Regions from separate parts of the Brevibacillus sp. SIMBA_040 genome, predicted to be linked through region 2. Evidence: riboswitches for the same ligand, from Rfam matches in the RefSeq annotation. Region 2 holds a riboswitch; each other region holds the start of a gene.
The links. Region 2 has a riboswitch for S-adenosylmethionine ahead of mtnK (S-methyl-5-thioribose kinase). Riboswitches for the same ligand answer to the same signal wherever they lie in the genome.
Positions count from the first base shown of each region.

Region 1 (4,254 bases), on a different contig from region 2:
GTTCCACGTGTAAGACCAAATACCGCACCACGTACTTCGCTGTCCCAATACGGCGTTCCCAGCCCGACAAAAGCAGGCACGACATACACGCCTTGGGCAGAGGTGACTCGTGTCGCGTATTGTTCACTGTCTGCTGCCGATTTCAGCATCCGCATCCCGTCACGCAGCCACTGAATAGCTGATCCCGCCACAAATATGCTACCTTCGAGTGCGTACTCCACACGTCCGTCTAGCCCCCACGCAATTGTCGTCAATAAGCCATGCTGTGAGGAAACAGCTTTGGACCCTGTATTCATGAGCATAAAGCAACCTGTTCCGTATGTATTTTTCGCCATGCCTTCCTCAAAGCATGCTTGCCCAAACAATGCCGCTTGCTGGTCACCTGCCGCCCCGGCAATCGGTACCTCTGCACCAAAAAATAAATTCCGATCCGTGTAGGCATAGACTTCTGAGCTAGAGCAAACCTTTGGCAGCATCGCTTTGGGCACATCGAGCAGAGCAAGCAGCTCCTCGTCCCAGATCAGATCATGAATGTTAAAGAGCAATGTACGCGATGCATTGGTATAATCCGTCACATGTGCCACGCCACCAGACAGCTTCCAAATCAGCCAGGTGTCAATCGTGCCAAACAACAGCTCGCCCCGCTCCGCGCGCTCCCGTGCCCCTGGTACGTGATCCAGAATCCACTTGACCTTGGTTCCCGAAAAATAAGCATCGATTAATAGTCCTGTTTTGGCACGAACCCAGTCATTTTTCCCCTGCTGCTTCAGCTCTTCACAGATTTTGCTTGTTTGACGTGATTGCCAGACGATGGCATTGTATATCGGAACCCCGGTCTGTTTATCCCACACCAACGTAGTCTCGCGCTGGTTCGTGATTCCAATCGCTGCTACCTCGCTTGCAGAAATATTGTGGCTCGTCAGTACCTGCCCAATTACAGCAACCACAGATGACCAAATCTCAAGCCCATCATGCTCTACCCAGCCTGGCTTCGGGAAATGCTGGGTAAACTCTTTTTGGGCAACTCCCGCTATTTTCCCCTCGCGAGTAAAAAGCATGGCACGCGTGCTGGTCGTACCCTGATCGATAGCCAGCACGTAACGCTTTTCTGCAGGTGTCATCTGCTTCACCTCTCTTTCCTTGTCTATTCTGCCTAGAGCAGCAAGTTTTTTTCTTACTACCTATATTTGAGAAAAAGAAGTTGATCCCTCTTTTTCCAACAGAAAGATGGGAAAAGAAAAAGCTTGTTCTTTTTATTCCGCCGACTCCAATACTGGGAAACATCGTACCGACAGCCCAAAGTCGCTCCCTAGTACTGCTTCATGGTCTTCTGTTAATCCGTTTGTGATCAGACCAGCGCGCAAAACGCCTCCGAGGTCAAATTGAACTTTTAGTTTACTGATTGTAACCCCAGCTTTACGTAAAAAGTGCAGGACGCGATCCGGTGTTGCAGATGAGCATGAACCTTCGAGATAACACAACGTACGCTGGATTTCTTCACTTACCTCCGCGGTCGCAGCGGCAATTTCTTTCCATGCTGGGTGAGGTGTAAATGGCTGTGTCAACAAATACGCCAAATCCTCGACAACCGCACTAGCCGTTGGAAGCTCTCCTGCCCCTCTTCCTGTAAACAGCAAATCACCTACAATATTTCCGGAGAGCTGAACTGCGTTAAAAGCATCCTGAATCTGCGCCAATGGATGAGCGATTGGCAACATTGTCGGTTCAACGGAAAGTCGAATGCCTTGCTCCGTTTGATAAGCCTGGGCAATCAGCTTGATCCGATAGCCAAGCTCGCTGGCAATGCGAATATGCCCTGCAGAGAGATCAGAAATCCCTTTTCGCACCACATCTGAAAGCGGGAGCGATTCTCCATACACCAACTGTGCGAGAATATACAGTTTGTACATCGCGTCGAAGCCTTCGACGTCAGAACGCGGGTCTGCCTCAGCATAACCGAGCTCTTGCGCCTCCTTTAAAACCTCCTGGTAGGACAGCTGCTCCGCTTCCATTTTGGTCAGAATGAAGTTGGTCGTGCCATTGAGGATTCCGAGTACACCGCTTATGTCATTGGTTCTTAAAAATTGGCGCAGCACACTCAAAATCGGGATTCCACCCGCAACACTCGCTTCATATGCCAAATGTACCTGATGCTGATTCGCCAGCTCAACAAGCTCTGTGCCTCGTTTTGCCAGCAGCTCTTTGTTCGCTGTTACGACATGGCAGCCTTTTTCAATCAACGCTCGAACGTAATCATAAGTAGGCTCGACACCGCCCATCACTTCTACGACAATATCCACATCACTTTGCAATATATCCTCAAAGTTTGTCGTCAATAAAGACGCATCAACGTGAACTGCACGCTCCTTATCGGAATCGCGAACCAGTGCTTTCACGATTTCAATGCGTTTCCCCAATCGAGAAGACAGCTTTTCTTGTTGAGAGCGTATCGTTTTGATGACGCCTCCCCCTACAGTACCAAGTCCCAACAACCCTACTCGAATTACGCCAGCGCTCATGTTAACCACTCCATCCTCATAATTGAAAAAGAAAAAGCCTTCTTCGCTAAGAAGAAGGCTCTTGGGCATCGCTGCTCCCCTTCTCCTTATCTCCCAGGAACCTATGTCCTGCAGGAATTGGCACCTTGTCACATACTGCATGACGGTTGCCGGGCTTCATCGGGCCAGTCCCTCCACCTCTCTGGATAAAGAAAAATATGAATTTTGGTACTTCTAGGAATAAAAAAACCTTCTTCACTAAGAAGAAGGTTCGTAATCACGCTTACGCGACACCCGCTTCTTATCTGCCGAGACGTAGGTCGCCTCGCAGGAATTGGCACCTTGTCACCTAATCGTGACGGTTGCCGGGCTTCATAGGGCCAGACCCTCCACCTCTCTGGATAAGAATAGTGTATTCTGTTGAGCTTTATTCTAAGAAATTCCATACCATCCGTCAACAAAATTCTTTCTTTTCAATAAAAAGGAATTTGGTTAGTGCCAGCCAAGCAGTGGCACCAGGTTTTCTTTTCATTAGCGTCCCTTGAATATAGCAGTTCATTTACCTGTCAATTAACTATGTGATGTTAACGGGAACATAAAGTTTCCCTTCAGCAGCGGCTTTTTTGTTAAGACGAATAGGGCATCATCATCATTTGGCATAATGGTTGCTGTCATCCCTTCGATTGTAAAATCAGGAGTGAAGCAAAATTCTACTTTTTTCGTTGTTTCCTTCACAATGCTTGCAAGTACTGCTTCAACATTTGGTGCTTGTAACGAAATGATATCGAAAATACGCAGAATATCTTCTTCTTCCTCCATGAGTACAATCGTTTCTAAATCTTCCACATAGAACAAAGCCTCATAAAATACTAATGTGAAATAAAAAAGTAATAGGCTTTCATTTTGCTCCACATCTAAGATCCTTGAGTTGACATGGCGATTTTTCGCAAATTTTTCAAGTAAGGCAAGATCATATTCAATAGTGAGCTGCTTTACTTTCGATGCTGTATTCATTTGAATCGAGCTTTTCGCCAGATCTATGCTAAACTCACTTTCATGTAGGCGTGTAAAGCCAAACCTCGGGTAAAAATCCAAAACCGTTTCATTCGCAAAAAGATACATGAAATCACATCTATTTTCATGTTCCCTCAGAATGTGCTGCATTAATTGCTTAGCCAAGCCTTGATTGCGATAATTTTCATCTGTCATGACTGTACCAACCTGAATCGCTTTATGCGTTTGACCATTTATAATCACCGACATTTTAGTGACCGAGGCGTTTGCGATAACCTTGCCTTTATCAACAAAGGAATACGGAATATAATTGTCATTCCAATACCCTTTGTCATACCAGCCTCGAAAATCTAATTTGAAGGTTTTTATTGCTAAGGAATTAAAGCTCTCCTTCAAGCTTTCGTTATTGCGATAATTACTTACTAATTCGTATTTTTTCATGTAGATTCCCTCCATATATATTTTAATCACTCTCGTACACAGCATGTATATTTATGGAAATAAATCACCTCCTAAAAACAGAAAAAGACCTTATGAGAATAAACTCATAAAGTCTTTGTATACGCAAAAAATAAAGTAAACCAGCCTGAAGCAAGCGCCTGCCTTTAGCCTGATTACAACCATTTATTTTTCTGCTTGTATAGATTAGACATTATATCGCTTCTCTTCATTATCGCAAAAGGGCATATCAAACAAACCGATCAATGAATGATAGAATAACCCTCCTATTAAACTCATTCGA
Region 1 covers NZ_JAWRXI010000005.1:273,646-277,899, reverse strand. Annotated here, with positions in the region: gene glpK (glycerol kinase GlpK) at 1-1,121, opposite strand, end outside; gene SB752_RS11135 (homoserine dehydrogenase) at 1,254-2,588, opposite strand; SAM riboswitch class I at 2,603-2,711, opposite strand; SAM riboswitch class I at 2,797-2,906, opposite strand; gene SB752_RS11130 (GNAT family N-acetyltransferase) at 3,069-3,953, opposite strand.
Region 1: it holds a riboswitch for S-adenosylmethionine, as region 2 does, so the genes downstream of both, SB752_RS11135 (homoserine dehydrogenase) here and mtnK (S-methyl-5-thioribose kinase) in region 2, are expected to answer to the same signal.

Region 2 (4,254 bases):
AATATGGTTCACACGCTGCTAAATCGTGTGCGATACCATCATGATATGACGATCTGAACCGGGAGTCAAATTGTTTTTCCGCCAAGTGTGCACAAAAGAACAAAAGGAAATGTGGACGAAGTGAAACTTTTTTCCATTCCAAGCGTGGTAGTCAATGAAAGGGTGTGGAAGCGTTGGGAAAGTGAGCTTGGACGACGTGTACAAACTGCACGTAAACGATATATACCGCTACCTTTTCCGGCTGACACGCGATGCACGGCAGGCAGAGGACCTGGCGCAGGAAACCTTTTTCCGCGCCTTTTTGTCCCTGGACGATTACCACGGGGAAAAAGTCAGGCCGTGGCTGTTCAAGGTAGCGTACCACGCCTTTGTCGATTGGCATCGTAAACAGACGAAGCGACCCTTGCAGCTGGTAGGGCAGCTTCCTGAACAAGCTGACCAGCAGGTGGATGATCCTGCGGAAACTGTGGTGCACAAGGAAATGTGGGAAATGGCTCAGGAAATTCTTCTGCAGCTACCAGAAAAGCAAAAGCAGGTCATTCTGCTTGCAGCAGCTTCCTTTTCCTATGCAGAAATCGCAGAAATATTGGGTATCGATGTGGCTGACGTAAAGCGTTCTCTGTTTCGAGGGCGGCAAAAGATGCGAAAGTTGTGGAGGGATGGAGCAGATGGAGAATAAAGACAAAAATAGCAGGGATCAAAAGCTGCTCGCTTACCTGCGAGGAGAAATGACAGAGGGCGAGGAGCAAAGGCTCGGGGAAGAAGTAATCAGAGATGAGGAGTACGCCCAGCGATTGGAACGGCTTCTGCTGGGGGAAGAGCAAGGCACGGGCTCTGACCCAGGCAAAGAGGCCCCTGCCGCTCTTACAGAAGAGAAACAGCGGGCTATCATTCGGCGGGGTAAATGGAGGATGCGCCTATCGAATTCCGCGTTTACGATGGCGCTTGCCTTTTTTGCAGGTGTCTTGCTGTTTGTGGTGAACGGCTGGTTTGGTTCCCTGATGCACGACGATTTGTTCCGGGTCGCCAAGGATATGGTCAACTTCACGCAGCCGGGCGTGAGTGTAGGTAGCAGTGGCTCAGAGGTCGGTTTATTTTACGGGAAGATCAGGATGGAACTGCGTGAGCGGGTGGGGAGCGAGGACAAAAACGCCGGAAGCTTCGAAAGCACCAACTATTTGTGGAAGACAAGTGCCAAGCCAGAGTGGACAAACGGGATCAGGGAGCAAAAGCTCTTTTTCAGCTATCCGATTACGGGGCAGAAGGTGACGCTGGCGGACTCGGAGTATCTACGTACACCTGCCTGGACGACGATGGGAAAGCTGCCGGAGGGCACAGTATCTCAGCTGGCTATCTCCTTTGACCATTTTTTGAGCTACGAGGAATATTACTCGCTTATTTCCCGCTATGTTAGCAGTGATGCATATGAAACAGTCTGGTTTGCTGTCGATTCAGGGCAGGAGCAGGCACGCAGTGATGCTGGGGAAGGAGTTCGTCTTCTCGGCGCTGGTGACGTCTGGGGGTTTGCGGAGCGGGAGCTTAATTACGGGAATGCCCCGATTCTGGTCAATGGCGAAGGACTGCGCCGGGCAGCAGTTTATTTGAGCGAAATGAAATATCTTACCGAACAGGAGCGGCTGACCAATGAAATAGGGTTTAGCTTGGTTTCTAGGAGCAAGCCGCAAATTGCCGAGCGTTACCAGTACATGCAAAAAAATGGCGTCCGTATTTATGGTGCTGTTTTGACCGGACCGACCAAGGAGTTACTCAAGCTGCAACAGGAAAAGTCGATTACAGCGGCCTTTTTGGGCAAGGTGGACTGGTGGAATTGGGATCGCCCAGCTGCTTCCGGTACGCACTATAGCTGGTAGTAAAAATGGATGGGGGCAGCTGAAAAAGGGTGTTGACAGCGTGTAAGTGTGGCTGTATGATTCAAACTAAATCATAATTGCATACGATGGATACCTTATCCAGAGAAGGTGGAGGGACTGGCCCGATGATACCCGGCAACCGACATGACGCTCTTTGGTCGCTTTTGTAGCGATTAAAGTTTCAGGCGACGTGCACGGTGCTAATTCCTGCAGAAACAAAAGTAGTCTGGAAGATAAGGGGGACAAGGACACGTTTGTTTTGTACGTGACGACAGCGACCTCTTTTCTTCGGGAAAAGAGGTCTTTTTGCATGTCTGCAATGGCTACCGTTTGATTGCTAGACTGGGGCAAGCATCCAGTCCACTAGAGATAAATACAAAATGACATTGAGGGGAGTAATGAATCATGGCTTATCGTGCGTTGACCGAGCAGGAAGCAGTGGAGTACGTAAAGGGTTTGCCAGGTCTGTTTACTGAGGGAGCAGAGCTGACGAGTCACGAAATCGGGGATGGAAACCTCAATCTGGTGTTTGATATTCAAGAGAAAGCTACCGGAAAGAGCGTGATTGTGAAGCAGGCGTTGCCATTTGCGCGTGTGGTTGGGGAATCATGGCCGCTGACGATTGATCGTGCACGTATCGAGAGCGAAGCCCTGCGTATTCAGCACAAATACGTACCTGATCTCGTACCGGAAGTGTATCATTTTGACCAGGAGCTGGCTTTGACTGTAATGGAAAACGTCGGAGATCACGTCATTATGCGCAAAGGTCTCATCGAAGGGAAACGTTACCCCCTCTTTGCCAAGCAAATTGGACGTTTCATGGCGCAAACCTTGTTTTACACATCTGATCTCGGGGCGCATCCATACGAAAAAAAGGCGTTAGTCGGAACATTCCTAAATCCCGAATTATGCAAAATTACTGAAGATCTGGTTTTTACTGATCCTTATGAAAATGCACCAACGAATAACTTTAACCCGTTGATTCGTTCAGAGGTGGAAGCGATCTGGAACAACAAGCCGCTCAAACTGGAGATCGCCAAGCTTAAATATGACTTTTTGACTCGCGCAGAAGCGCTTTTGCATGGTGATTTGCATACAGGAAGCATTTTCATTACCGAAACGAGCTTGAAAGCAATCGATCCTGAATTTGCTTACTACGGCCCGATCGGCTTTGATATCGGTGCGGTCATTGCAAACCTTTTGCTCAACTACGCTGGTCAGCACGGTTTGCAAAAAGACCAAGGAGAACGGGACGCATACCGCGAATACTTACTGGAGATGGTCGAAGATGTTTGGAACGAATTCGTTTCCCAGTTTGTTCAGCTGTGGCATAAACGGGCTAAAGAACGCAGCGCTCACGTAGAAGGCCTCTGGCAGAGCTATGTAGAACGACTGATTCAGGACACTGCCGGTTATGCTGGATGCAAAATCCTACGCCGCGTGATTGGGCTAGCAGGAGTGGCAGATTTGAACGCCATAGAGGACGAGCAAACGCGTGCAGAAGCAGAACGTTTGGCGCTGGCTATTGGTGAAGCGCTGATTCTCGGCCGCGGCAATGTAGGCGAATCAACCGACATCACGGACATTGTCCGTACAGTGACCGCACGCTACTATCAGGAGGCTACAACAGTATGACAACGAGTACACAATTTGCGCCGGTCAAGTGGGAGAACGATTGCTTAGTTCTGCTTGATCAAACGCGCTTGCCAGTTGAAACGATTTATTTGAACCTGACAACATCCGAAGAAGTGTGGGCATCCATTCGCCATTTGCAAGTACGCGGAGCTCCTGCCATCGGAATGGCTGCGGCATACGGACTCTATCTTGGCGTTCGCGGCAGCGAGGCAGAATCGCACGAGCAATTTTGGAATGAATTGACCAAGCAGGCGGACTACCTGGGCACTTCCCGTCCAACTGCGGTCAATCTGTTCTGGGCGCTGGATCGCATCAAGACCCGTGTGGAAAAAGAGACAGGTTTGTCTGTTGCGGAGCTGAAGGCTGCGGTACTGGACGAGGCTTTGGCAATTCAAAAAGAAGATGCTGAAGTATGCCGGACAATCGGTGAGCATTTGCTGACGCTCCTGCATGATGGCATGGGCATTCTTACGCACTGCAACCCTGGCGCCCTGGCGACAGCTGCCTATGGAACGGCGACGGCTCCATTTTATTTGGCAAAAGAACGCGGCTGGAATCTCAAAGTATACGCAGACGAAACACGTCCAGTCCTGCAAGGCGCGCGTCTAACTGCCTATGAGCTCCAGCAGGCGGGTATTGATGTGACGCTGATCTGCGATAACATGGCAGCAATGGTAATGTCTCAAGGAAAAGTAGAGGCAGTTATCGTAGGGACAGACCGCGTAGCAGCAAATGGCGACGTAGCAAA
Region 2 covers NZ_JAWRXI010000001.1:466,896-471,149, reverse strand. Annotated here, with positions in the region: gene SB752_RS02340 (sigma-70 family RNA polymerase sigma factor) at 182-679, shown strand; gene SB752_RS02335 (anti sigma factor C-terminal domain-containing protein) at 669-1,871, shown strand; SAM riboswitch class I at 1,964-2,111, shown strand; gene mtnK (S-methyl-5-thioribose kinase) at 2,277-3,506, shown strand; gene mtnA (S-methyl-5-thioribose-1-phosphate isomerase) at 3,503-4,254, shown strand, end outside.

Region 3 (4,254 bases), on a different contig from region 2:
ATTTTTCCAGAGCCAGCTTCAGATCTTCAGTCAATCCATCTTTGGAGCCTTCAACGACATAGCGAGCAAGACGCTCTTCCAAAGTCAATGAGGATACCTCGACACTCACTTCCCTTTTCTTTTGGCGATAAAATTCGGTAAAGGCAGCGAGAGTCTCATCATTGGTCTCAAACAACAACGCTTCGGCCAGCTTTCTTTCGCTCTCAGGAATCGACGCGTAACGCTCCAGCTTCTCTGTATTCACGATTGCGTAATCTAGCCCAGCTAGTGTCGTGTGGTACAGGAACACTGCATTCAGCACCTCGCGTCCTGCGGCCGGCAATCCAAAGGAAACGTTACTTACACCTAAGATGGTCTTGCACTCTGGCATCGCTTGCTTGATTAAGCGAATGCCTTCGACTGTTTCTTTTGCAGAACCAATATATTGTTCATCACCTGTCCCCACAGGGAAGACTAGTGGATCGAAGATAATATCTTGCGGATTCATGCCGTATTGCTTGACGAGGATATCGTAGGAGCGCTGCGCTACTTCCAGCTTCTTTTCGCGCGTAACCGCCATCCCTGCTTCTTCTATCGTGCCAACAACAACCGCTGCGCCATATTTGTGGATCAGCGGAGCAACCTCTTCAAACCGTTCCAATCCATCCTCCAGGTTAATCGAGTTCAGAATCGCTTTCCCTTGGGAATAACGCAATCCCAGCTCCATCACCTTGGCATCGGTCGAATCGATCATGAGAGGGGCTTTTACCTTTTTCGCGATGAATTGCAGGAATTTTTCCATATCTTCGTATTCTTCACGGTCTGGGTCAGCCAAACAAATGTCGATTACGTGTGCTCCACGTTTTACCTGTGCACGGGCAATATCGGATGCTTCCTCATACTGACCGGCTGCGATCAGATCGCGGAATTTTTTAGAACCGATAACGTTTGTACGCTCCCCTACAAGCAGAGGACGACTGTCGTCTTCCACATACACAACCTCAATCCCGGAGACTGCACTTACGGAATCGGCAGCACCGCTTCGTGGCTTACAGTCCTTCAACGCCTCAGCCATTGCCCGGATATGATCCGGTGTGGTACCACAGCATCCACCAGCGACGTTCAACCAGCCTTGCTCAGCAAACGCGAGCATTTTGGAAGCGAGGCCTTGAGGGGTTTCATGGTAGTGACCATTTTCATCGGGCAAACCCGCATTGGGATAGCAGCTTACTCCGCATTGTGCAAGTCCGGACAAGGTACGGAGATGATCACGCATAAACTCTGGACCTGTCGCACAGTTCAAACCAATCGTTACCGGTTTTAAGTGCTCCAGGGAGATATAAAAAGCTTCGATGTTTTGACCTGCCAATGTCGTTCCCATCGGCTCGATGGTTCCTGAAAGCATCACGGGAATTTCTTTTCCCAGCTCGTCAAATGCTTTGCGGATACCGATACCGCCCGCTTTAACGTTGAGCGTATCCTGAGATGTCTCCAAGAGAAGCACGTCAGAGCCACCAATGATCAAGCCTTTTGCCTGACGGTAGTAAGCTTCGACAAGTTCTTCAAACGTAACGCCACCTGTAAGTGAGAGGGTTTTGGTGGTTGGCCCCATGGCACCCGCTACAAAGCGTGGCCACTCCTTTGTGGAGTATGCGTCGACAGCTTCCTTCGCCAAGCGTGCTGCTGCAATATTAATCTCCATGTCCTTGTCAGCCACATCGTACTCAGCCAATACGATAGAAGCCCCACCAAAAGAATTGGTTTCTACAATATCTGCTCCAGCTTCCAAATATTTCTCATGAATAGACCGGATGACATCAGGTCGGGTCAAATTCAGCAGCTCGTTACAGCCGTCGTATTCATCGCCACCGAAATCGTCAGCAGTAAGGTTCGCCTGCTGCAGCATTGTGCCCATCGCACCATCCAAAATCAGAATTTTTCGGGAAAGTTGTTCACGAAAAGTAGGTTTCATCAACTTGCTCCTTCTCTCCACTGCAATGGCTTATTTCTTTAATCGAAGATGAGAAAACCTGACTACGCCATACCAGCTGGCGAATGTCGCGGTTGCCCTGATACTGGCCTTTGGAATTTTGTAAATTCCTAATGGCACGAAAAAAATCCTCTTCTTTAGAAAGAAGAGGATTTGTCCGCGGATACAGCAACGCCTGAACCATCCTCTTATCTTTCAAAGCGCGTAGCTTTGCTGGAATTGGCACCGGATTTTTACCGGTTGCCGAGGCTTCATCAGGCCAGTCCCTCTGCCTCTCTGGATAAGAGTCGTACATTTTATGGAGTTATTCGTTTTTTGTCAAAAGTGATTGACGTTTGACAGTATCTTAACACCCCCCTGTCTCTTCGTCAATTGAGAATTTGTCTATTATTTACTCCTGTATGCTCCCCCTGCGCCCATTTTTATCATGACTAGTCATTCGCCCACGCCAACCTGTGCGTTCGTGTATAGACTAGAGCATAACGGAAAGGAGGGGAAACAAAAATGAGTACATCTTACTGCGGAAACGGATTCTTTGGCGACAGCTTCGCATTGGTGCTCGTACTGTTTATCCTGCTGGTCATTGTTGCGTGTTCGTGTGACGGCGGCTGCTAGTTAACCTGTAGAAAAGGGGCTATCGCCTAAAGCCATTTGCGTGGCTTGGGCATAGCCCTTTTTTGTTTTCTGTTAGTAAGGCTCCTTCACGATTTCGCCGGTTCGTGCATCAATATGCAAAAGCTTGCCTGCATTCTCGTCATGACTCCAAGGGATATAGGCCAGTATCGGACGATCGAGCCATTCATTGTCCTCATTCTTCAAAAGATACACAAGCTGCAATGGCATTGCGCGCAGATACTGTTCTACAGCCTGTTCCTTTGAAATGACGGAGGCTGCGTCCGGGAGCTCCACATGCGCATCTGTCTCTCTTCTGTTTTCAAACCCGTTTGCCTTCCCAGTGGAAGGATCGACAGTTACGATATACGCTTCATTTGGCTGCTTATCGAGAACAGGAATACCGTCTTTGCTCATGAAGAATTCAAATCCCCAGTTGCCTGATGCCACAGGTGTTGCAGCGCCAGGCTCGACAACCTCTGCCAGCTGCACTTCCTTTACCGCCGGGTCGATGTATTTCTCAAGCATCTCCAACGCCGCTTTTTCCGCCTCCGCGCGCTGGATCGTCACTTGGCTGCCCTGACGAGGTATTCCGAGTGCCATGACTCGTCCTGATTGTTCATCGGTTTCTACTACATAACGCTTTTCGCTGTTGTCAGTCCATACATAATTTTTTCGAGCATGTTTCGATTGTGGATCACGGTTTTCGTATTCGGCATATTTGAAGCTCTCCACACTCACACCGAATTCTTTGTGCAGCAATTTCTTCGCTTCTTCTTTTGACGTGACGATGCTATAGCTTTCGGGGGGTTGAAACGCAAATGCTTGTTCTTCCTTCCGTCGATCGTAGTCAAGGCCATTGTTTCCGGTGCTATAGGCAATCTTTCCACTCGTTCCTTCAATGTACCAGCCCAGTGAAGAAGGTTGACCGAGCTGGGAGGTGGATACAGACATCGTATATTCCAGCAGGGGCTTTGTTTGTGTTACCTTCCCTGATGCTCGATCTCGATTAACGGGAAAGTGCTGCAAGTAGTTTAATTTGATGTTGGCCTCCATTTCCTTTTTTGCCTTCTCTACAGAAACGGCAGATTTTCCATCCGGAAAAGATGCAAGCTCATGCTTTTTCATCGCTTCTTTGGAATAATAGACAATCCGTCCCGCTTGATTAACAGATATCCGGATCGTATCATTCATGACCGGCAGCTCATTGTAATATCGCTGGTATTCAATCGAGTCGTTTTTGTACGAGTATCGGTAATTTTTACTGTCCGCTCCAAGCATGTCCTGCAGGAAATGGTTTGCCGTTTTCTTTGCCAGAGCTTCCGGGGCTTCCTTCCAAATCCCCACTTCCTGAATTAGACGATAGGTCCGCAAATCCTCAGCTTTACCAGACACGCTGATTAACGCCTGATTCCAATCATCATCATCTGCATTTCCAAGCATTATTTCGAAACCGTCGTAATACATCGATTTGTTATCCAGTGCTGGCGATGGATTCAGCTCTGGAAGAGACTTCGTCAATTTCCCCAACAGCTCCTGTTCCTCTTTGTTTGTACGACCGAAAAATGCCACCTGGCCCTCGCTGTCAATTTGAACAGATATGATGTCAAACGGAATTCGAGCACCTTCCTGCTCTTTTTGGAACGTTACGTTCATCCACGTACCGTTGCGCA
Region 3 covers NZ_JAWRXI010000030.1:44,945-49,198, forward strand. Annotated here, with positions in the region: gene metH (methionine synthase) at 1-1,951, opposite strand, end outside; gene SB752_RS30585 (hypothetical protein) at 1,932-2,153, opposite strand; SAM riboswitch class I at 2,155-2,256, opposite strand; gene SB752_RS30590 (YjcZ family sporulation protein) at 2,474-2,584, shown strand; gene SB752_RS30595 (YcdB/YcdC domain-containing protein) at 2,657-4,254, opposite strand, start outside.
Region 3: it holds a riboswitch for S-adenosylmethionine, as region 2 does, so the genes downstream of both, SB752_RS30585 (hypothetical protein) here and mtnK (S-methyl-5-thioribose kinase) in region 2, are expected to answer to the same signal.